One region of the Sphingomonas sp. ABOLE genome, then DNA from elsewhere that is predicted to be linked to it. Evidence: predicted binding sites of a transcription regulator. Region 1 holds the regulator's gene; each other region holds the start of a gene.

What was found. The regulator LexA, encoded in region 1, represses DNA repair genes until DNA is damaged. The targets are predictions, from matches to a motif close to GTTCCNCNCTTGTTCT.
Region 2: CA234_RS25040 (protein ImuA) is a predicted target of LexA. The motif match lies at 5,009-5,024, and genes of this name have one in related genera.
Region 3: uvrA (excinuclease ABC subunit UvrA) is a predicted target of LexA. The motif match lies at 4,677-4,692, and genes of this name have one in related genera.

What each region holds. Positions count from the first base shown of each region.
Region 1 is NZ_QQWY01000034.1:15,113-22,293, forward strand. It holds gene CA234_RS18120 (hypothetical protein) at 132-1,049, opposite strand; gene lexA (transcriptional repressor LexA) at 1,276-1,953, opposite strand; gene CA234_RS18130 (molybdopterin molybdotransferase MoeA) at 2,012-3,193, opposite strand; gene CA234_RS18135 (PilZ domain-containing protein) at 3,235-4,176, opposite strand; gene astD (succinylglutamate-semialdehyde dehydrogenase) at 4,268-5,683, opposite strand; gene CA234_RS18145 (protein adenylyltransferase SelO family protein) at 5,746-7,095, opposite strand; gene CA234_RS18150 (alpha/beta hydrolase) at 7,114-7,181, shown strand, end outside.
Region 2 is NZ_QQWY01000038.1:32,057-39,237, reverse strand. It holds gene CA234_RS19135 (error-prone DNA polymerase) at 1-2,535, opposite strand, end outside; gene CA234_RS19130 (DNA polymerase Y family protein) at 2,532-4,130, opposite strand; gene CA234_RS25040 (protein ImuA) at 4,231-4,989, opposite strand; gene CA234_RS19120 (hypothetical protein) at 5,116-5,598, opposite strand; gene CA234_RS19115 (hypothetical protein) at 5,711-7,181, opposite strand, start outside.
Region 3 is NZ_QQWY01000018.1:1,056-8,236, forward strand. It holds gene CA234_RS12485 (hypothetical protein) at 1-258, shown strand, start outside; gene CA234_RS12490 (hypothetical protein) at 677-1,597, shown strand; gene uvrA (excinuclease ABC subunit UvrA) at 1,672-4,668, opposite strand; gene CA234_RS12500 (transferrin-binding protein-like solute binding protein) at 4,778-6,631, opposite strand; gene CA234_RS12505 (globin-coupled sensor protein) at 7,157-7,181, opposite strand, start outside.

The DNA.
Region 1 (7,181 bases):
GGGCCCTCGGGCGCGCGGGCGCCATCCAAAGCCCGCACGCGCGCAAGGGATGGCCCACGAACGTTCGCTGAACGGCCCCATCCTTCGCACGGCCGACGCGTCCAGACGCGAGGACCGCACCGAGCGTGCAGTCAGTGTTCGGCAAACGGCGGGGGATCTGCCTGTTGCTCCTTGAGGACGCGCTCGACGATCAATCCGCGCGTGCTCCAGGCAAAGGCATTGGCCTGTCCGGCATAGAGGCCGCGCAGATAGCCGCGGTCGAAGGCGGTGAGTTCGCTCGGCACGCGATTGGTATTCCCGTCGAACAGGGACAGGATCGTCTCCGTCGGTCCGGTGGCGCGGGGGCGGGCGCCGCCCAGGGTGCGCATCGCCAGATAATCGGCGATCTGGTTGCTGGTCTTGCCGATCACGGCCGAGCGCTCGACCAGCACGATCGACGCTAGCATGTCCTTGCGCGTGGGCGAGACCAGCCTGGAGGCAATCGGGACGTTCAAAAAGCCGCCCTGGTTGATATGCTCGCCATCGCGGCTGAGGACTTCGCTGTTGCTCCATGCGCGCACGGGACCGCGCTCGCCGACGATGGTGCGGATTTCCGACGGCGTACGATCCCCGAAGAGCCACCATTTGCGCCGCACGAGCGTGTCGATCCCCGTGGCTACGCCGTCGGTGAAGACGACGAGGATGTTGGGCGTGCATCCATCGCCCGCGAGCTTTAGCCCGGCCTGCTCGGCATCTGCCGCCAGGCGGTAGCCGATCATCTCGAGGACGGAGCGCTCGAGCCCGACGCTACCGAAGCAGACGGCGCTTTGGAAGCGGGGCAGCGGTGCATCGTTGGGACTGGGCGGCGTGATCGCATGCACCAGCGCGCTGATGTCCTTCTTGGAAGCAGGCTTGCGTCCTGTGACGATGATGGGATCGGTGGGGCCGGCAGGCGCCTTGCGCCCCTGTGCGCGATCGGTTGTATCCGTGGTAGCCGGCGACTGCGCCGCGTCCTGAGAAGAGGATATGCTCTGCTGCGCCATCCCGAGGCCTGGGAAGAGCAGGCTCATCGCCACCGCCAGAAGAGGTCCACGCATCGGCCCGCGCTCCATCACTTCTTGTGTGCAGACCGTGGCATGAATGTCCGATGCGTAGAAGTAGTAATATCGATGCCTGAAAGTACACCACGCGGATCAGCGCGCCCGAGGTGTGCGGGGGCGGGCGGACAAGGAATGGACGAAGCGTAAGGCGAAGCTGTAGCTGGTGCTTCGCATCGCCTCGTCCCGGCCCCATTCATCAGTAGCGGCGCAACAATCCCGCCAACCGGCCCTGCACCCGCACCTGATCCGGGCGATAGCGCTGGGGCGTATAGTCGCGATTGGCCGGATCGAGCCGGACCATCGCGCCTTCCTTGCGGAAATATTTCAGCGTCGCCTCGGCATCGTCGATCAGCGCGACGACGATCTCGCCGTCCCGTGCGGTCTCGGTGCGGCGGATCAGCGCATAGTCGCCGTCGAGGATGCCGGCTTCCACCATCGAATCGCCAGCGACTTCGAGCGCATAATGCTCGCCCGCGCCGAGCAGCGCGGCGGGCACCGGCAGCATGGTCGAGCCTTCGAGCGCCTCGATCGGCGTACCCGCGGCGATGCGGCCGTGCAGCGGGATCTCCACCACGTCATTGGCCGGCGTCGGGGGCGATGCGGGAGCGGCGGCCGCGCTCGCCGGCTTGGGCGCCTTGGCGACAGGCTTGCGCTCGCCGCGCTCGGGCATGCGCAGCACTTCCAGCGCGCGGGCGCGGTTGGGCAGGCGGCGGATGAACTCGCGTTCCTCCAGCGCGCTGATCAGGCGGTGCACGCCCGATTTCGACTTGAGATCGAGCGCCTCCTTCATTTCCTCGAACGAGGGCGATACGCCCGTCTCGGCAAGACGGTCGGAAATGAAGCAGATCAGCTCGTGCTGCTTGCGCGTGAGCATCCAATCCTCCGTGGTCCAGAACAGACTGGGAACGTTTATGCAATGTTCCGAGGCGCTGTCAAGCGATGTCGAGGATTTCCACCGAGTCGGAGCTATTTGCGGCTGGCGCATGCGGCTCGCGCACGATCAGGCAGGTGCTGCGGGCGAGCGTGCGGAGCATCGAGCTGTCCTGGATCGCCGAGGCATGGACGCGGCCGTCGATCAGCGCGGCGCGGAGATAGTCGGTGCGCGGGCCATTGGCCGGCAGCGGCTCGCCGAGGATCGCCGAGCGCCCGCGCGGGAACGGATCGGCGGCACCGGATCGGTGCGCGATCAAGGGCTTGGCGAAGAGCAGCGCGGTGACGAACACCGAAACCGGATTGCCCGGCAGGCCCAGCACGACCATGTCGCCGCGCGTGCCCGCCATCATCGGCTTGCCCGGTCGGAGCGCGATGCGCCAGAAGTCGATGGTCGCGCCGGCGGCTTCCAGCGCGGGGCGGACGAGGTCGTGATCGCCTACCGACGCGCCGCCGCTGGTGATCAGCAGATCGGCCTCGACAGTGGCGAAGGCATGGGTGAGGGCGCCCAGATCGTCGGGCAGGATGCCGAGGTCGACGATCTCGACCGGCAGATCGGCCAGCTGCGCGGCGAGCATCGTGCGGTTCGATTCGGGCAACTGGGCGGGCCCGATCGGCATACCCGGTGCCACCAGCTCGTCGCCGGTCGCGGCGATGGCGACGCGGACCTTGCGGCCGACGGGCAGTGCCGCATGGCCGCCGATCGCCGCCAGCGCGATCCGGGCTGGCGTGAGCCGCTCGCCCGCTGCGATCAGCGCGTCGCCTTGCGCAAAGTCCAGCCCGCGGCGGCGCGTGTTGCGACCCAGATAGGACGGGCCTTCGCCAGCGAGGCTTAGCTGATCGCCGTCGCGCGCGGCCTCTTCCTGGACGAGCACCGTGTCCGCGCCCGCGGGCATCGGCGCGCCGGTGAAGATCCGTACCGCTTCTCCGGGCGCAACCGTGCCCGCGAAGCCAGACCCCGCCGCGCTCTCGCCGATCACGGCCCAAGGTCCGGGCAGGTCGGCGAAGCGGATCGCATAGCCGTCCATCGCCGAAAGGTCGGTTTCCGGCTGGGTGCGGCGTGCGACCACCGGCTCGGCGGCCCAGCGGCCGACGGCTTGCCCCAGCGGGACCGTCTCGACGGGGGTGGGGCCGGCAAGCGCGAGCAGCCGCGCCTGGGCCTCGGCGATGGGAAGAAGTGCCATGCCGCCCGATTGGCGGTGCGGCGGCGGCGATGCAAGCGGCTTCAGCCGGTGCGGCGGCTCGCGGTGAGCAGGCGCAGGTCACTGTCGCGCAGCGGCATGCGGAATTCGGCGAGCGTCCGGCCATGCCGCGCCCGCACCACCCGCGCCGGGCCGCCGCCGATCTCGGGGAGTGCCACCCAGAGCGAACTGCCCGGCGCGAAGGCCTGGCGCGCCTCGAACTCGACCTGCTGGGCGGTGAGCGCATGGATACGGCAATTCCACCAGCCGACGCCCTCGCGCACCCGCCCAGGCAGGTCGAGGCGCAGCGCCAGCTTGTCCTGCAGCAACCCGTCGGCATCGCTCCCGCCGGCCTGGGGGGCGGGCGCCTGCTGGATGCCGCGGAGCCAGGGGAACAGGGTCTGCCAGCCCAGCTCCTCGGTAAAGACGATGCCGGCGGTCTCGCCCGTGATCCAGCGCACCGTGCCTTCCAGCGGACGCAGCCCGTCGAAGGTCAGCTGCACCGCCTCGTCAACGCCGAGCCCGCGCGCCTCGACGCCGACCCCACCTTGCGAGATGTCGCGGGTGCGCAGCTGCTCGACCTCGCCGCCGCGGTGCACGCCGACGGTATGGCGCAGCTCGATGCGCGGCAGGCGGCGGCGCTCGGCGGCGGCGCGGGCGAGGTTGCGCGCGACCATCCCCAGCACGTCCACCGGTGCGTCGAAAGCGAGCCCCGCCTCGTTGCCGTCGGACCAGAGCGTACGGCCGATCAGCGGCTCGGCGGACCCGAGGTGCAGCCGGATCGGCATCGCCTCGGCCAGTTCACGCTCGACGCGCAGCCGCGCGCCCGCCCGGCCGATCCAGTGGATGCCGCAGTCGAGCAGCTCGCCACCCCAGGCGAGTTGGCCTGCATCGAGCCCGTCCGCCGCCGCGGCGCTGGGCGCGCGCGGTGCGGGCAGGTCGTGTGTCAGGCTGAAGATCGTCGCGGACGTTCGCCCCGAATCCATGCTGTCGTTCCGTCCCAAGGGGGACATCCTGCACGCCCGGCACTGAAACCGCGGTTAAGCGGCAGGGTTGCGAAAAGCCTAACGCGGGGCGTCAGGCGTCGCGCAGGCCCACGCCCATCGCCGCGCGCGCCTGCTCGGATTCCGAGGAGACGACCGGATAGGCGCAATAGTCCGCCGCATAATAGGCGCTGGGCCGATGGTTGCCCGACCAGCCCACGCCGCCGAACGGCGCGGCCGAGGAGGCGCCGTTGGTCGGCTTGTTCCAGTTGACGATGCCGGCGCGGATGTTCGCCCAGAACTGGTCGTAGAGCCGCGGATCCTGGCTCACCAGGCTGGCGGAGAGGCCGTAGCGGGTGTCGTTGGCCTCGGCGATCGCCTCCTCGAAGCTCGTCTTGCGGAACACCTGGAGGATCGGGCCGAACAGCTCGACATCCACCTTTTCCCGCGCCTCGGTCATGTCGACCACGCCGGGGGTGAGGAAGGGGCGGTTCTCGATCAGCCGCTCCATGTGACGCAGCGGGCGGCCGCCCATGGTGGAGAGCGTGAGAAAGCTCTCGGTGAGCATGTCAGCGGTATTGTTGTCGATCACCGGGCCCATGAAGGGCTGGGGATCGGCATGCGGCTCGCCGATGATCAACCGGCCGATCAGCTTGTTGAGCTCGGCCATCAGCGGTTCGAACAATTTCTCGTCGACGATCAGCCGGCGCGCGGCGGTGCAGCGCTGGCCGGCGGTGGTGAAGGCCGACTGTACCACCAGCACCGCGGCCGAATAGAGATCCGGCGTATTCCAGACGACGATCGGGTTGTTGCCGCCCATCTCCAGCGCGAGGATCTTCTCGGGGCGCGCGGCGAACTGGCGGTTGAGCGCGATGCCGGTATTGGCCGAGCCCGTGAACAGCAGCCCGTCGATGTCCGGGTGGCCCGCCAGCGCCTTGCCCTGGTCCGGTCCGCCGATCAGCAGGCGGATACAGCCTTCGGGGATGCCCGCGGCATGGAAGCACTCGACGAGGAAGGCGCCGCTGGCGGGCGTCTTTTCCGACGGCTTGAACACCACCGCGTTGCCCGCGAGCAGCGCAGGCACGATATGGCCGTTCGGCAGATGCGCCGGGAAATTATAGGGCCCCAGCACCGCCAGCACGCCGTGCGGCTTGTGCCGCAGCGCGAGCCGAGTGTTCATCGGCGCTTCGATCCGGCGCTGGCCGGTCCGCTCCGAATAGCTGGTGACCGAGATGTCGACCTTGGCGATCACTGTCTCGACCTCGGTGCGCGCTTCCCACAGCGGCTTGCCGGTCTCGCGCGCGAGCAGGTCGGTAAAGGCGTCGGCGCGCTGCCGCACGACATTGGCGAAGCGGCGCAGCGCCTCGATCCGCACGGCGAGCGGGCGCGCCGCCCAGCCTGCCCAGTTGGCGCGGGCGATGGCAACTTCGGTGTCCGCGTCCCCGATCGGGTGTCGCCACAGCACGGCGCCGGTTGCGGGTTCGGTCGAAAGGAGTTCCTGGTCCGGCATGGGCCTTCTGTATTTTCTGGTTCGTTGCCCCTGTTACGATCGCTTTGCCCGATTTCGCGGCGCTAGGCCAGAGCCTCGCCCATCTCGCGGATCGCCGCGATCTTTGCCTCGATCGGCGCCCAGTCGTCCCGCTCCGCGATCGCGGACCACAGCGATTCGACCTCGTCGATCAGCATCGAACGGGGCGCGCCGCGCCAATAGACGTGGTCGCGCGCCTTGCGCGGGCGATAGTCGGCGAGGCGGCTGCGGACCTCGGCGAACTCCGCGCCATAGCGTTCGGGCAGGGTGCCACCGAATGCGTCGAAATAGAAACGGTGGAGCAGCGTGCCGGTCTGGTTGAGCGCCACCTCCACGGCTTCGGTGAGCGCGCGGTCGCTCGCGTCGTCGCGCGGCTGGACACCGAGGCGCCAGAGAACGGCATTGGCCTCCTCGCGATGATAGGCCGGGGCGAAGCCTTCGAGCGCGGCGATCAGCGGCGCTTCCTCGGCGATCAGGCGCAGCGAAATGGCGAGCTGCATCACGTCCCAATAGATCGCCTCGGGCTGGCGGCCGAAGGCGTAGAGACCGTTCTGGTCGAAATAGGCGGCGGTGAAGTTCGCCGCCCAGCTGGGGGCGAAGCGCCAGGGGCCATAGTCGAAGCTCTCGCCGGTGACGTTGATATTGTCGCTGTTGAGCACCCCGTGGACGAAACCCGCGGCCATGAACTGCCCCGCCATCCGCGCGGTGCGGGCGACGACATGGGCGAGTAGCCGCTGCGGCGCGTCGGGCCCGTCCTGCTCGCCGAAATAGTGGCGCAGCACATAGGCGGTGAGCTTCCGCAGGCCTTCCACGTCCTGGAAATAGGCGAGGCGCTGGAACACGCCGATGCGGATATGGCCATGGTTGAGCCGCACCAGCACCGCGGAACGGGTAGGGGAGGGCTCGTCGCCGCGATGGAGCGATTCGCCAGTCTCGACCAGCGAGAAGGTACGGCTGGTCTCGACGCCCAGCGCCTCGAGCATCTCGGTGGCGAGGATCTCGCGGACGCCGCCCTTCAGGGTCAGGCGGCCGTCGCCGAAGCGGCTGTACGGCGTCTGGCCCGATCCCTTGGTGCCTAGGTCCATCAGCCGGCCGGAATCGTCGATCATCTGCGCGAACAGGAAGCCGCGGCCGTCGCCGATCTCGGGATTGTACACGCGGAACTGGTGGCCGTGATAGCGCAGCGCCAGCGGCTGGGGCAGGCTGCCCTTGAGCGGCTCGAACCGGGCGAAATGGGCGAGCCATTCGGCGTCGCTCAGCCCCTCCAGCCCCACGCTCGCGGCGGCGCGGTCGTTGCGGAAGCGGAGGATCGTCTGGGGGAAGCGCGCGGGCGCCACCGGATCGTAGAAGCCATCCCCGAGTTCGAGGATCGCCTGTTGCGGAGCGAAGGCCATGCGGCGATATGGGGCGCGATGGGTGATCGGCGCAACTACTCCGATGGCGTTTGGTGGTCGAAAGACGGCCTGCGGCTGCATTATCG
Region 2 (7,181 bases), on a different contig from region 1:
GTCTGCCAGCTTCTCGATAGCCGCCCGCTGGACCCGTGATCGGCGCCACACGTCCTCGACAGAATCGAACAGAGCGGTCGAGCGCGCGCCGACTATTGCCGCACCGTCTGCGTTCGAAAGACCGCGGACCTGGCGCAGTCCAAGCCGCACCGCGAGATAGCGGCCGTTCGTGGGCTCCAGCGTACAGTCCCACCGGCTCGCGTTGATGCAGGGCGGACGGACCTCCACACCGTGATCGCGTGCGTCGCGAACGATCTGCGCGGGCGCATAGAAGCCCATCGGCTGGGCGTTCATCAGGCTGGCGCAAAAGACGTCAGGGTGATGATGCTTCATCCAGGCCGAGGCATAGGCGATCTTCGCGAAGGAGGCGGCGTGGCTCTCCGGAAAGCCGTAGGAGCCGAAGCCTTCGAGCTGGCGGAAGGTGCGCTCGGCAAATTCGCGCGGATAATCGCGCGCCACCATCCCCTCGATCAGCTTCTCCGAGAAATGCGAGACCCCGCCGGTAAATTTGAAGGTCGCCATAGCCCGCCGCAAAGCGTCCGCCTCGGCGGCCGTGAAGCCTGCGCCGACGATAGCGACCTTCATCGCCTGTTCCTGAAAGAGCGGAACCCCCAGCGTTTTTTCCAGCACCGCACGCAGCTCGGGCCGGGGATATTCCGGCTTCTCCAAACCCTCGCGCCGCCGAAGGTAGGGATGCACCATGTCCCCCTGAATCGGCCCTGGCCGGACGATCGCGACCTGTATGACGAGATCGTAGAAGCGCTGCGGCTTCATCCGCGGCAGCATTGACATCTGCGCGCGGCTTTCGATCTGAAAGGTCCCAAGCGTATCGGCCTTCTGGATCATAGCGAACACCGCAGGGTCATCATCCTGCAGGTCCGCAAGGCCGATCTGGCAACCTTTCGCTTCCTCGAGAAGGTTGAAGGCGCGGTTCATGCAGCCAAGCATCCCCAAGCCGAGGACGTCGACCTTCATGAATTTCAGGGCGTCGATGTCATCCTTGTCCCATTCAATAATCTGCCGGTCGTCCATCGCGGCCGGTTCGATCGGTACCAGGTCGTCGAGACGGTCATGCGTGAGGACGAAGCCGCCGGGATGCTGGGACATATGGCGCGGCGTACCAATCAGCTTGCGCGCGAGATTGAGCGTCAGGCGCAGCCGGCGATCTCCGAGATCCAAATTGAGTTCTTCAACCTGCTTTTCGCCGACCCCTTCGGCCGACCAGCCCCAGACCAGGCCTGCAAGCGAGGCGGTCAGATCTTCGGGCAGGCCCATCGCCTTGCCGACATCGCGCACCGCTCCGCGCGCGCGATAGCGGGTAACGACGGCTGTCAGCGCGGAACGGTCACGGCCGTAGGTTTCGTAGATCCACTGGATAATTTCTTCACGGCGCTCATGCTCGAAATCGACGTCAATGTCCGGCGGCTCGCGGCGCTCGCCCGATACGAAGCGCTCGAAGAGCAACTCGTGCTTGATCGGGTCGATCGACGTGATGCCCAGCACGAAGCACACGCAGCTGTTCGCCGCAGACCCGCGTCCCTGGCAGAGAATGCCGCGACGGCGCGCTTCACGCACGATCGCGTGGACGGTTAGAAAGTAGGGAGCGTAACCTAGTTCACGGATCAGCCGCAGTTCGTGGTCGATCTGGCTGCGGTAAGATTGCGGCACATCGCCATCGAACAGCCGGTCAACCGCGTCATTCGCCATCTGCTCAAGGGCTTCTTGCGCCGTAAGACCCTCGACCACCCGCTCGTGCGGGTATTGGTAAGCGAGTTCATCCAGACTGAAGGTGCAAGCGCGGGCAATGTCGACGCTGGCCTGCAGCGCATCGGGGTAGGCGCGAAAACGCCGGGCCATTTCGTCGGGTGATTTGAGCGCTCGGTCGGCATTCACCTCCCGCCGGTAGCCGAGCTCGTCGACAGTGCACTTCTCGCGGACCGCAGTCAGCACATCCTGCAGGAGGCGAGCCTCAGGCGCATGATAGAGGACGTCGCCGGTCACGACGGCACGGACGCCGGCACCGCCCGCCTGACGGGCAAGCGCGTCAATCCGTACCGCGTCGTCGGGACGGCGACGCTGAAACAGCGCCATATAGGCCCGGCGACCGTAAATGGCTTTCAAGTCGGCAAGGCTGCTCAGATTCTCAGCGTCAGCCTCTTGCGGCAGGAGGATCGCGATGACGCCCTCTGACCACGGCTGCAGGTCATGCCAATGAAGGAGGCACCCGCCCTTTCCCGCTCGCTTCTTCCCGACGGTCAAAAGCCTGGTGACGCGCGACCACGCTGGTCTATCGGTCGGATAGAGGATGAGGCGACGACCGCAGGAGAGATCGACGCGTGTGCCCGCTATCGATCGCACCCCGGTCGCTTTCTGCGCCTCCCAGGCGCGCACGACGCCTCCTACGGTGCCGATGTCACCTATCCCGAGGGCGGGGTAGCCGAGCAGGGCTGCGGCTGAAAATAGCTCCTCCGGGCTCGATGCGCCGCGCAGCAAGGAAAAGTGCGTCAGCACCTGAAGCTCGACATAGGCGCTCATGCGAAAACGCCGTGGATCCACCAGCTAAGGTCGCCAGTGTTGTCGTCCATCCCATCGCCGCGCCGGAACAGCCAGTACCGGCCGCCATCTTCGTCCTCGACCCGATAATAGTCCCTGACGGCCCAGACCTCCGCATCGCGCCGCCACCATTCGCCATGGACACGTTCGGGTCCGTCGCCGGCGACGACCCGGTGAGCTGTGCCGCGCCATTCGAAGCGGCGGGGCGGCTGATCGGGGAGGAGTGCTACGACGCCCCATAGCGGCTCTGGTCGAGCGAACAGTCGAACCGGACGCTGCCATTTGGGCCAGTCGCCTGGAATATGGACAGGGTTCGTGCGTGCTACCGCGCGTTCCGGAACATGACTTTCAACGGGAGCGATCCGAAAAACCGAGCCGCTGCCGATACGGCCAGCGACCACATCCACCAAGCGAGCTGGGTCGCGGACGAGCGTGTCTCCTGCGAGCACCGCCCCTAGATCAATCGCGTCGAGAGGCTCCGTGTGGGGCGCTGCCAGCCAGAACTGCTCGATACCCAGGCCTGGGTCGATGCGCTCGATGCGCAGCTTCAGCAGTCGAAGAAGATGCGGCACCTCGCGTGTCGGCCGCGAAGTGCCGATGCCCACGATCTGTTCGCTGCCATCGACCCGCAGGCCGGCAAGGCGGAGCGAGCGGACGCCAAGCCCCCGCCCCTGCAGCAGCTCCCCGAGATCCCGCAGGAGATCGCCCATGACCTGCTCGATCGCTTCGGCGGTGCCGATCGGCTCCAGAAGGCGGCGCTCCACCACAGGGATGGATGGATCGTCGCGCGGAGTGATCGGCTCCGCAGTCGAGCCAAGCGCCTGATCGAGCCGGGTGATGGCCGGCAAGCCTAGTCGCCGCGCCAGGGGACCGCGCGCCACCGGCAGGAGATCAGCTACTCTCTCGAAGCCGAAGCGCCGCGCTGCACTGAGCGCCGTTGGGTCGAGCCTGAGTGCTGCGATCGGCAGCGAGGAGAGCGCGACCGTGGTGGTACCCGGCGTCACGCAGGCGAGATCGTCGGCGCCAAACCGGGCGATTGCGTGAGCCGCACCGGGGGTATCGGCGACGGCCACGCGAGCGGTAAATCCCGCCCGTCGGCAAAAGACGAGCAGTCTCTGACAGAACTGGTACTCGCCGCCATGGAGATGCTCGCACCCGGTGAGGTCGATCCACAGGCCATCGGGGGGCGACACCGCTGCGATCGGCGACCATCGCCTAATTGCAAAAAGCGCGAGCCGATCGAGCAGCGCCGCATCGGCCTCCGGCTCGGCAGGACGAAGGTCCAGGTCCGACACAAGCGCACGCGCGTGCGTGGCGGCCATGCCGACATGGATTCCGAGCGCTTGCGCGCCAGCGCACGCCGCGACGATCTCTTCTCGTCGCCCAACCTTCCCGAAGAGAGCCAGCGGGGTAGCGACCGCCTCCGCGACAGGTGCGGTCTGTTGCGGTTTCGCCGCTGGCGGCGCTTTGAATGGATGCTGAGCGGCCTCCGAACGACGGCCCAGCTCGCGGGCAGGCGGCTGCGCATGCCGTGGCAAGGTCGCGATCTGTGCCTCAACGTCCGCGCGCGTGAGCATTCCGCTGCGGGCCCACCGGGCGCCCGGCCGCCAGCCGCCCCCGCGCGGGACGGAGCAAGCGCCGGGATCGTCGTCGACGGGTGGCTGGAGGCTCGGCCGACTAGGCGGCCGCGTGGCGGACCGTTCCTGCCGTCTCAGCCGTTCGATGGCCAAGTGCGGCAGGAACGCGGAGACGACCCGTCTCATCGCTGCCCTCCACGATCAGGGAAAAAGCCTCGCCACCTCGTTGGCGCGCGAGTTCGACCGTCCAGCGTGGCCGTCCTACACCGGCGACGCCGAGCCTCTCCGAAGGGGCGCTCGCGATCCGCCAGCGAGTCCAGGCAGCCGATGGCTCGCCAAACGGATCGTGATCACGGCGCCGCCGCCGTCGCAGGAGCAGGACCGGGAGGTCGGCATCAGCTGCAGCAAGCTGAAGGCGGCGGGAGGCGACCATCGAGACCTTCTCAGCCTCGGCAACGATGGCAGCAGGCGTACCGTCTCGGATCGCATCTTCGACCACCGCGAGCAACTCAGCATCATCGCGCGGCTGGGCGTGAATGACGGCAGCTGAGGACAACCCCGCCTGAGACAACGCCGGGGCGTACAGATCGCTGCGACAGCTTGCCCAAAGGACCGGTCCTGCGCTGATTGCAGCTTCCCGAGCGGCTATACCGCACAAAAACAGGGTCACCGCCGCATCGTCAACGAGCGAGCATGAATGCGCGGTCGCCTCATGGAGCGCTCCCGCTCTCAAGCCCCCGCTGGCAAGCCGCTGGTCAAGCTCGGGCACCCCGAAGGGCATCGTCCGGTACTCGGCGATGGGTGTCGCGATGGAGCGAAGCTGGGCTATGTTCGCAAGGCGGGAATCGACGGCAGGCATAAAAACAAAGACTCGGAGCGTTCCCCTTATGTTCTGCCATCCTTGTCTTTGGGTCAAGAGTTCGATCGTGTCGAGCTCCCGTCCGAGGACGACCTTTTCAGACCGCGCATCGGCTCGGCGGCAGCCCTAGTCCGTCCACTCGAAACAGCGACCACGCTCGATGAACATCCGCAGGATACGACCGGATCGCCGCACCAAGTCACGATCGCGACCGTGCTGGGGCGATTTCGCACCGTGAAACAGGTTGCAGCGAACGCAATATATGGTCCGTAAGAGCTGCGGCCAGGTTGGGACATCTCCGTCTGTCCAGCCCACTGGTTGCATCCGGACGCCCACGCGTCGACGGCGGTCGAAAAGCTCGTCGCGGTCCTGCGCCCAGAAGGCATCACGACCGAGCTTCTGCCGCACGTCCCGGACGTTGAGCACCGGCCATAATTGCGAGAAGGCCATCACGCGTCGTTGAAAATCGTCATCCTGCATCAGCTCTTCATAGGCATCGGTAGCTCGCCGGTTTTCGGCAATCGCGGTGATCATGGCCGCGTCATGGTCCGCGCCGGTCACCGATTCCATCCAGCCGTTGAAGCCCATCCAAAGGCTCATAAATGACATGAAGGCTGAGCGTTGCCGGTCAGCGTTATCGATCAGCTCGTGGCAAGATCGGCCGTTTCCGGGTCGAGCGATCGAAAATTGCTGAAGTGACCATCGTCGATATGCTTCCCGATTAGGCGATCGCCGCCGATATCTGGCGAAGCGTAGCCACGAAGGTATCCAGCAGCTGACGGCCTTGCATCGCTGCTGGCGCGGTATCATCGACCCCTGCCCGCTCCTTGCCGCTGGCGATGTTGCTCGAACCAAGATGTGCGTCGGCGAGCCGAAGATCGTAGATCCCGAAGAGCGGCGCCATCATCGTGCTCGCGTCGTTCCCAGGGATTAGACTGCCGAGGAGTTTCTCCAGCGCCTTATTCGAACCCGGCTTCCGACCATCCTTGGGTTTGGGCAGGTTGAGAGGCGCAAGGACGGCATCGACGTCGACCCGCTCCATGAAAAGGCGAGTGACCTCCTTGGCTAGCTCCAGCAAACCGTCTGCTTCAGCCGCCTGGAAGCGGTGCGCGCGGCGCAACAGCCGAGGCACGGCCTGGTCGTCGCGGAGGAGCGGGACGCCATATTTGCCGCTGAAAGCCGCGTCGATCTCCGCAAGCGCCGCGGCCAGCTGCGATTCTGGTGCGATCGTACTGGCCGGTGTCACATCCATCTGAGCGGCGAACAACTCCTCTGCCACGCCGCCGTCGGGCGTTACGTTATGAGCGCTCCACAGCCGCTGCTCCCAAGGATCGAGTGCTCCGATGTCTTTTGCGAAGACCGTGATCAGGCCGAGCCGGTTGACCCCGAAGTGGACACCGGTGCTGGCGCCCAGGCCTCCGGTTTCCGCGCTGTACCAATGCAGGCTCGCGCCGCGATGGCGCATCAAGGTGGAGACGACGGTGGGATCGAAATATAACCATGTCGACACCCCAGCCAGACCATCGCCCGACCTGCGGGTGCCGTCACTCTCCAGTATGAAGCTCGTGGTATGGGGATCCTTGTCGCCCCGGATGCGTGTACTCAGCCCGCTTGGCTGGACCCATTCCGTTCGCCACATGGCGCCCATCGTGCGGTACTGATCACTGGGGGTCGGCCAGCGCCCCGGTCCGGTTCGACCCTCCCGCTCGTCCCTGCCCCTGACTTCGGCGAAAGCGTCGCCTGGCCAGCTGTAGACAGGCTTGTCGATGGTGGTGGCGGTCCGCTGGTGATAGCTCGAACAATACAGGGCCATGCCGCGGGCGCTGAGGTAGTCACCAAGGAACTCCGGCCTAATCTCAAGCAGGATCGGGCGGTCCTCAGCATCTCGTTTCAATCGCGCGACCTCGGCCCAGCCCTCCTCCGGTCGAAACCAGCAATCACCTTCACGTAGAAGGCGGAGGGCCACGACCAGGTCGGGATGCAGGTGCCAGATGTGAAGGTGTTCGTCCTCGAGATACTGGTCGATCACGAGATTGGAACCGATCGGCTGAGTGGACCTGCCATAGAACAGGTCGGAAGCGCGATAGCCCCACGGTTCCATGCCGCCCCGGTGTGCGCCGACCCCCAAGTCGCTCCAGACGACCTTGTCGCCCTCTGATCGATGGGTGTCGAAGATCGCGGCAGTGGCGATG
Region 3 (7,181 bases), on a different contig from region 1:
GAGGACCGCTTCGTCTATCCATATTGGTTTCCAGAGCCCGCGCTCAGCGAGCAAGCTGCAAGGCTTGCCCTTTGGGCCCTTGCTCAGGCATTTCAAAACGTAGCTGGCGACGAACTTCGCGTCCTAGATGTGATCAGAGGGCAGACATTTTCGCTCGACCGTAATCCGCTCCTCGGAGATGAGGCTACTGTGTTCAAGAGGCGCTTCGAGGCAGCGCAAAGAGACTGGGCCGAACTGCGGCGTGAGTACCCTGATTGACATGATCTTAGCAGGCGTAGGCTTTACCTCGCTGCCGTCATGGCTGAAACGGTATATCGCTTGATCAACTGGAGTGCAGCGCTCAATCGCGCCGCCCCTGCGCTCGTCTGACACGGCTGCCGCGAGATGATTTTTCTAGGCAGGTAGTCGGAGGATAGCCTTTGAATATCAAGGCGTTGCCCCGCATCTTGCGCCCTCAACACTCCCCCGAATACATTGCGAGCAAGAAACGACTTGCGATTTTAAGGATTTCAGGGTATAATTAAGCGTTGGGAAACGTCTTGCGTAAGCAGCGCAAGACGCCCCGACCAACTCGGTTGAGTCGCTCTCTTGTGCAACCCCTTGATACGTTGAGGGATGGAAAGTGTCTAGCCGGGTTGAGCACCAGCTTAACTTATTGAAAGGCTTAGACTAATTTATGAATATCGTACCACTCAACACCACCCCCCAGCAGCTCAGGTTGGACCTTCAGATTGCAGTCGAGCGGGAGGTGGATGGCGTCGGAATGGGGGTCCTAAGCGACGGAACTCCATTTTTGAACATCCGCGGCTTGGCGGCAATGTGCGGGGTTGACCACTCCATGATCGTCCGCATCACTGGCGATTGGCTAGAAACGCCATTGAAGCCGCGCGAAAAAAAGATTCGCGAACTGGTTCGCGCTCAGGGCGCGGACGACTCTGTCGCCTTCATCGCGCTGCATAAAGATGGCACCATCCATCACGCCGTGCCAGCGGCCGTCTGTATGGCAGTCTTGGAGTATTATGCCTTTGAGGCGCGGGTCGGAAATGAAACGGCTTCAAACAGCTACAGGCTATTAGCTCGCAAGGGTTTTAACGATTTTATCTACGCGCAGGTTGGGTACAACCCAACGGGCACATCGCAGGTTGCTTGGCGCCAGTTTCATGACCGCGTCTCTTTATCTTATCACACGGTTCCGCACGGGTATTTCAGTATATTCAAAGAAGTGGCGGACATAATTGTTACGATGATTCGCGCTGGTGCGGAAATAGGCCAGGAGTTTATCCCTGACATCAGTGTTGGCGTGACTTGGGGAAAGTACTGGACAAAAGAAAACCTGGAAGTGATTTATGGAGAGCGCGTTCGTTACGAGCATAACTACCCTGAATATTTTCCACAGGCGGCTTCAAATCCCCAGCAGGCATTCTGCTACCCCGACGAGGCGCTGGGGGAGTTCCGTAAGTGGGTTCGGGAAGAGTACATTCCTAACCGCATGCCAAAATATTTGAACGACAAGGTCAAGCAAGGCCAGCTTCCGGCACCGGCTGCCTCGGCTGCCATTGACGCTTTCAATGCGCCTCCGCCTCCGCGCATTCAATAAAAAAACGCAATACGGACGATAGCAATTAAGCTATCGGCACTTCTAGCCCCTCCTTTTATAGGAGGGGCTGTCTTTCACTCCGCCGCCACCTTCGCCGCCTTCGCCTTCCGCGGCTTGAGCAACGGCGCCAGATACCGCCCGGTATAGCTCCCCGCAACCTTCGCCACCTGCTCCGGCGTGCCTTCGGCGACGATCTCGCCGCCCTTCACGCCGCCCTCCGGCCCCAGGTCGAGGATCCAGTCGGCGGTCTTGATGACGTCGAGATTGTGCTCGATCACCACCACCGTGTTGCCCTGTTCCACCAGCGCGTGGAGCACTTCCAATAGCTTCCGCACATCCTCGAAGTGCAGGCCGGTGGTGGGTTCGTCGAGGATGTACAGCGTCTGCCCGGTGGCGCGGCGCGCCAGTTCCTTGGCGAGCTTCACCCGCTGCGCCTCGCCGCCCGACAGCGTCGTCGCCTGCTGGCCGACCTTGACATAGCCGAGGCCCACTTCGGCGAGCATCGCCATGCGGTCGCGGATCGGCGGCACGGCCTTGAAGAACTCGACCGCGTCTTCCACCGTCATGTCGAGCACGTCGGCGATCGACTTGCCCTTGAACTTCACCTCCAGCGTCTCGCGATTGTAGCGCGCGCCGTGGCACACGTCGCAGGTGACATAGACGTCGGGGAGGAAGTGCATCTCGATCTTGAGCACGCCGTCGCCCTGGCACGCCTCGCACCGGCCGCCCTTGACGTTGAAGCTGAACCGGCCGGGCTTGTAGCCGCGCGCCTGCGCCTCGGGAAGGCCGGCGAACCAGTCGCGGATGTTGGTGAAGGCGCCGGTATAGGTCGCCGGGTTCGAGCGCGGGGTGCGGCCGATCGGCGACTGGTCGATGTCGATCACCTTGTCGCAATGTTCGAGCCCGGTGATCTTGTCGTGCTTGCCGGCGAGCACGCGCGCGCCGTTGAGCTGGCGCGCCGCCGAAGCGTAGAGCGTGTCGAGCGTGAAGCTGGACTTGCCCGAGCCCGAGACGCCGGTGATGCAGGTGAAGGTGCCGAGCGGGATGCTGGCGGTCACGCCCTTGAGGTTGTTGGCGGTGGCGTTGTACACCGTGATCTTCTTGCCGTTGCCCTTGCGGCGCTTGGCGGGCACGGCGACCTCGCGGGTGCCGTTGAGGTAATCGGCGGTGACGCTGCCTTCGGTGGCGAGCACCTCGGCCAGCGTGCCCTTGGCGACGATCTCGCCGCCATGGACGCCGGCGCCCGGCCCCATGTCGATCACATAGTCGGCGGTGCGGATCGCATCCTCGTCATGCTCGACGACGAGCACGGTGTTGCCGAGGTCGCGGAGGCGCTTGAGGGTGGCGAGCAGCATGTCGTTGTCGCGCTGGTGCAGGCCGATCGAGGGCTCGTCGAGCACGTAGAGCACGCCCGACAGCCCGCTGCCGATCTGGCTGGCGAGGCGGATGCGCTGGCTTTCGCCGCCCGACAGCGTGCCCGAGGTGCGATCGAGGTTGAGATAATCGAGCCCGACATTGTTGAGGAAGCCGAGCCGTTCGTCGATTTCCTTGAGGATCGCGCGGGCGATCTCGCGCTGCTGCGGGGTGAAGGTCTCGGGCAGCGTCTGGAAGAAGGCGAGCGCGTCGACCACCGAGAGGCGGGTGGCATGGGCGATGTCCTGCCCCGCCACCTTCACCGCCAGCGCCTCGGGCTTGAGGCGGGCGCCGCCGCACACCTCGCAGGGGTGCGACGCCTGGTACTTGCCCAGCTCCTCGCGCATCCAGGCGCTTTCGGTCTGCAGCATGCGGCGGTTGAGGTTGCCGATCACGCCCTCGAACGGCTTCTTGACGTCGTAGCTCTTGCGGCCGTCGATGAAGGTGAGGGTGACCGGCTTGCCGCCGGTGCCGTGGAGGATGATCAGCTTCACCTCGCCGGGCAGGTCCTTCCACGGCGTGTCGAGGCTGAAGCCGAACTCGCGGGCGAGGCTGCCCAGCACCTGCATGTAATAGGGCGAGGGCGGGTTGGACTTGGCCCAGGGCACCACCGCGCCCTTCTTGATGCTGAGGTCGTGGTTGGGGACGACGAGGTCCTCGTCGAACTCGAGCTTCTCGCCGAGGCCGTCGCACGCCGGGCAGGCGCCCTGGGGGGCGTTGAACGAGAACAGCCGCGGCTCGATCTCGGGGATGGTGAAGCCGGAGACCGGGCAGGCGAACTTCTCGGAGAAGACGATGCGGTTGTCGGGGATGCCGGTGTTCTTCATCCCCTTCTTGGCCTTGGGGGCATCGCTTTCAGCGGCGGGAGCGTCGCCTTCCACCCGGAACGCCTGGGGCGCCTCGCGCACCGCATTGCCCTGCAGCGCCTCGACCGTGGTGTCCACCAGGTCGACATAGGCCAGCCCCTCGGCCAGCTTGAGCGCGGTCTCGAAGCTCTCGGCCAGCCGCGTGCCGATATTGTCGCGCACCACCAGCCGATCGACCACCACTTCGATGTCGTGCTTGAACTTCTTGTCGAGCGCCGGGGCGTCCTCGATCAGGTACATCTCGCCGTCGATGCGGACGCGGCTGAAGCCGGCCTTCTGCCATTCGGCGAGCTCCTTGCGATACTCGCCCTTGCGCCCGCGCACCACCGGGGCGAGCAGCAGCAGCCGGGTACCCTCGGGCAGCGCCAGCACGCGGTCGACCATCTGGCTCACCGTCTGCGCGCTGATCGGCAGGCCGGTGGCGGGCGAGTAGGGCACGCCCACCCGCGCCCACAAAAGCCGCATGTAATCGTAGATCTCGGTGACCGTCGCCACCGTCGAGCGCGGGTTGCGGCTGGTGGTCTTCTGCTCGATCGAGATGGCGGGGCTGAGGCCCTCGATATGCTCGACATTGGGCTTCTGCATCAGCTCGAGGAACTGGCGCGCATAGGCCGAGAGCGACTCGACATAGCGGCGCTGCCCCTCAGCATAGATGGTGTCGAAGGCGAGGCTCGACTTGCCCGAGCCCGACAGCCCGGTGATCACCGTCAGCGTGTCGCGGGGAATGTCGATGTCGACGCCCTTGAGATTATGCTCGCGCGCGCCGCGGACGGAGATCGTGGTGAGTGCCATGGGGGAGGGTTCTATCTTTGTTCTGAAAGGTTTTCCAGAGGGGAGATAGGAACGCCGTCCCCGGTTCGCCACCCGTCCGCGGGGGACGGGTGGCGGGAGGCGGCAATGGTTACTGGCGCTTGCCGATGGCGACGCCCTGCAGCCGCAGGGTCCCGCCGAACTGTTCCGGCTTCCACGTGCCCCCGAAACTCACGCCCGCTTCCTGGGCAGAGGGGCCGAAGAATCGACCCGCAATGCCGATGGAAGCAGTGCTATTGTTCATGGGCGTCGCCCCCCCCGAGAAGGTGTTGGTGTTGGGGGCGGCCTCGATGCGGCCGGAGAGCGTCAAGCCGCCGAAGTCCTGCGTGGTTCCGCCGCCCGTCGGGGTGAATAGCGGGCGCAGCTCGCCACCAATAGTGCGGCTGACGAAGTCCACCGTGATGCTTGCGGTGCCGCGCATGTCGTACGGGGCGTCTCCCCCGCGAACCGCATAGCCGTAGATCGCTCCGGCATAGGTGGCGTTGCCGACGCGCGGCACATTGTCCGACGGCGTGTTGACGCCATAGATCGACCAGAGTCGCGCCACCGGGTCCGTGGTGCCGGTCGCCGGCTGCTGCAGCGTCATGTAATCGGCGAAGGCTGAATAGGTCAGCGCCACCGATCCATTGCTGCCGTTCGGCGTGTAGATGCGCAGCGTGGCGCTCTTGTCGCCGTCGACCTGCCGGTAGGTCTTCACCCCGTCGCTGCTTTCGGCCGAGACGGCATTGGCCGCCGTGAAGGTGCGCCCGTCGAAGGTGTAGCTCTTCGCAGCCGGATCGAAGCCCAGGCTGGACCAGGCGCCGTTGGGCCAACCGGTGAAGCTCGCCACCTTGCCGGGTTCCGTGCCGCGGCTGTTCTGCACCTCGGCCTGGATCGGGCTCACGCCGGAAGCGATCGCGAAACTCTGCGGCGATGTCAGATTTGCCAACGGGATGGCGGCGGCGGAATCCTCTGGCTTTCGCCGCCCGGTCAAGGTGCCGACGGTCGTGAGTTTGCCGCCGCTTATCCACGTGGTGAAGCTCGCCCCGACTTCTTCGGCACCCGGGCCGAAGAAGCGGCCGCTGACATCGCCGCCGCCGCCGTCGATGGCCATCTGGCCCTTGAAGGACGCGGTGCCTGCGGTCAGGTTCGCGTCGCCGCGGAAGGTGAATGTGGGTAGGTAGGCATTGCCCGCCAACGTAGTCACCGGCACACGGCGACCCGTGCCGTCGAAGAGCATTCTTCCGCCCATGAAATCAACGTCCATTCGGCCGGATCCGGCGAGTGCCGCAAGCGCCTCGGGCTGCGAGTTAATACCAGATTCGATCCCGATCAGGTCGAGGGCATAGGTGCCCGTTCCGGTGCGCGGCATCGCCGAGTCCTGCGTGCGAATGCCGTAGATGAAGGCGTCCACCGAGCCCGCAATGGTGTCGGCGCCGTTTTCCGTATGCTGCCAGTAGCCGGCGCCGACATATTGGTAGGTGAACGCCCCCGAGGTGCCGATGGCGGTCAGCGCGAGCGTGTCGGTCTTGGCGCCGGCGCCGCGCTTGAACATGGTGAGCTGGGCAGTGCTGGTCGCGGCATCGCGGTCCGACGGCAGGAACGTCTGGCTGCGGGTGCCCGAGGTGATGGTATAGCTGCGCGCGCGCGCGTCATAGGCGACCGAGATCGAACCGAAGGCGATGTTGAGGGTGGGGCTGCTGGCGCCGTTGGTGGGGAAGTTTCCCACGGCGGTCGCGCCGTCGTTGGTGAAGGTTTCGCTGCTGTTCAGCGCCAGCAGCGAGGCATTCGGCGTGGGCGTGGGCGTGGGCGTGGGCGTAGGCGCTGGTGCCGGGGTGGTGCCGCTGCCCGTGCCGGGCGCGGAGCCGCCCGCCGAACCGATGCCGCCGCCACCGCCGCCGCCGCTGCACGCAGACAGAACCAAGCCAGCCGCGAGCGCGGCGGCGCTAACCGAGAATTTCAGCATGTTGCCCCCTTTTGCCGACCCTTAGTCAAGCAATTGGTGCGCGGGCAAGGCGAAGGATCGTCCTGCAATCGGACGGGTGCGGACCTGGTCGGTCGGGGCCTGCGACCCGCCATGGAGGCCGGGCCAGGCGAACCGCCCCCGAGCGGAGAAGGCGCCAATTCAACGCCGCCAGCCACACCGCCGTCCGGCTGCTGCGCGCGCGCATCCGCCGCCGCCGCGCAACATCCGCAAACGCCGAGGTCGCAGCGGCACCGAAGTGCACGCCATCCCGCCGCCCGCGACGTTCGATTCTTTTCCGGAGTGTGACGCGCGTCACACGGCTGGATTGCTGCACCGTGGCAAAGGAGTTGCAGCGCCGGAGCCGAGGGCCGCGGCGCACCAGGTCTCCCAGGACGCCGCTTTCGGGGGAACGCGGCGTCCCGTGCGAGCGGGCATATCCAGGCCGGGGGGGGGCTGGGAATGCCCGCTCGCCGTCGTTTGGCGTTGGCGCGAAGACGCCCGCCCGCTCGCCGAGCGTTGCTTCGTTCAGTCCGCCAGTGCGCGCAGCGCC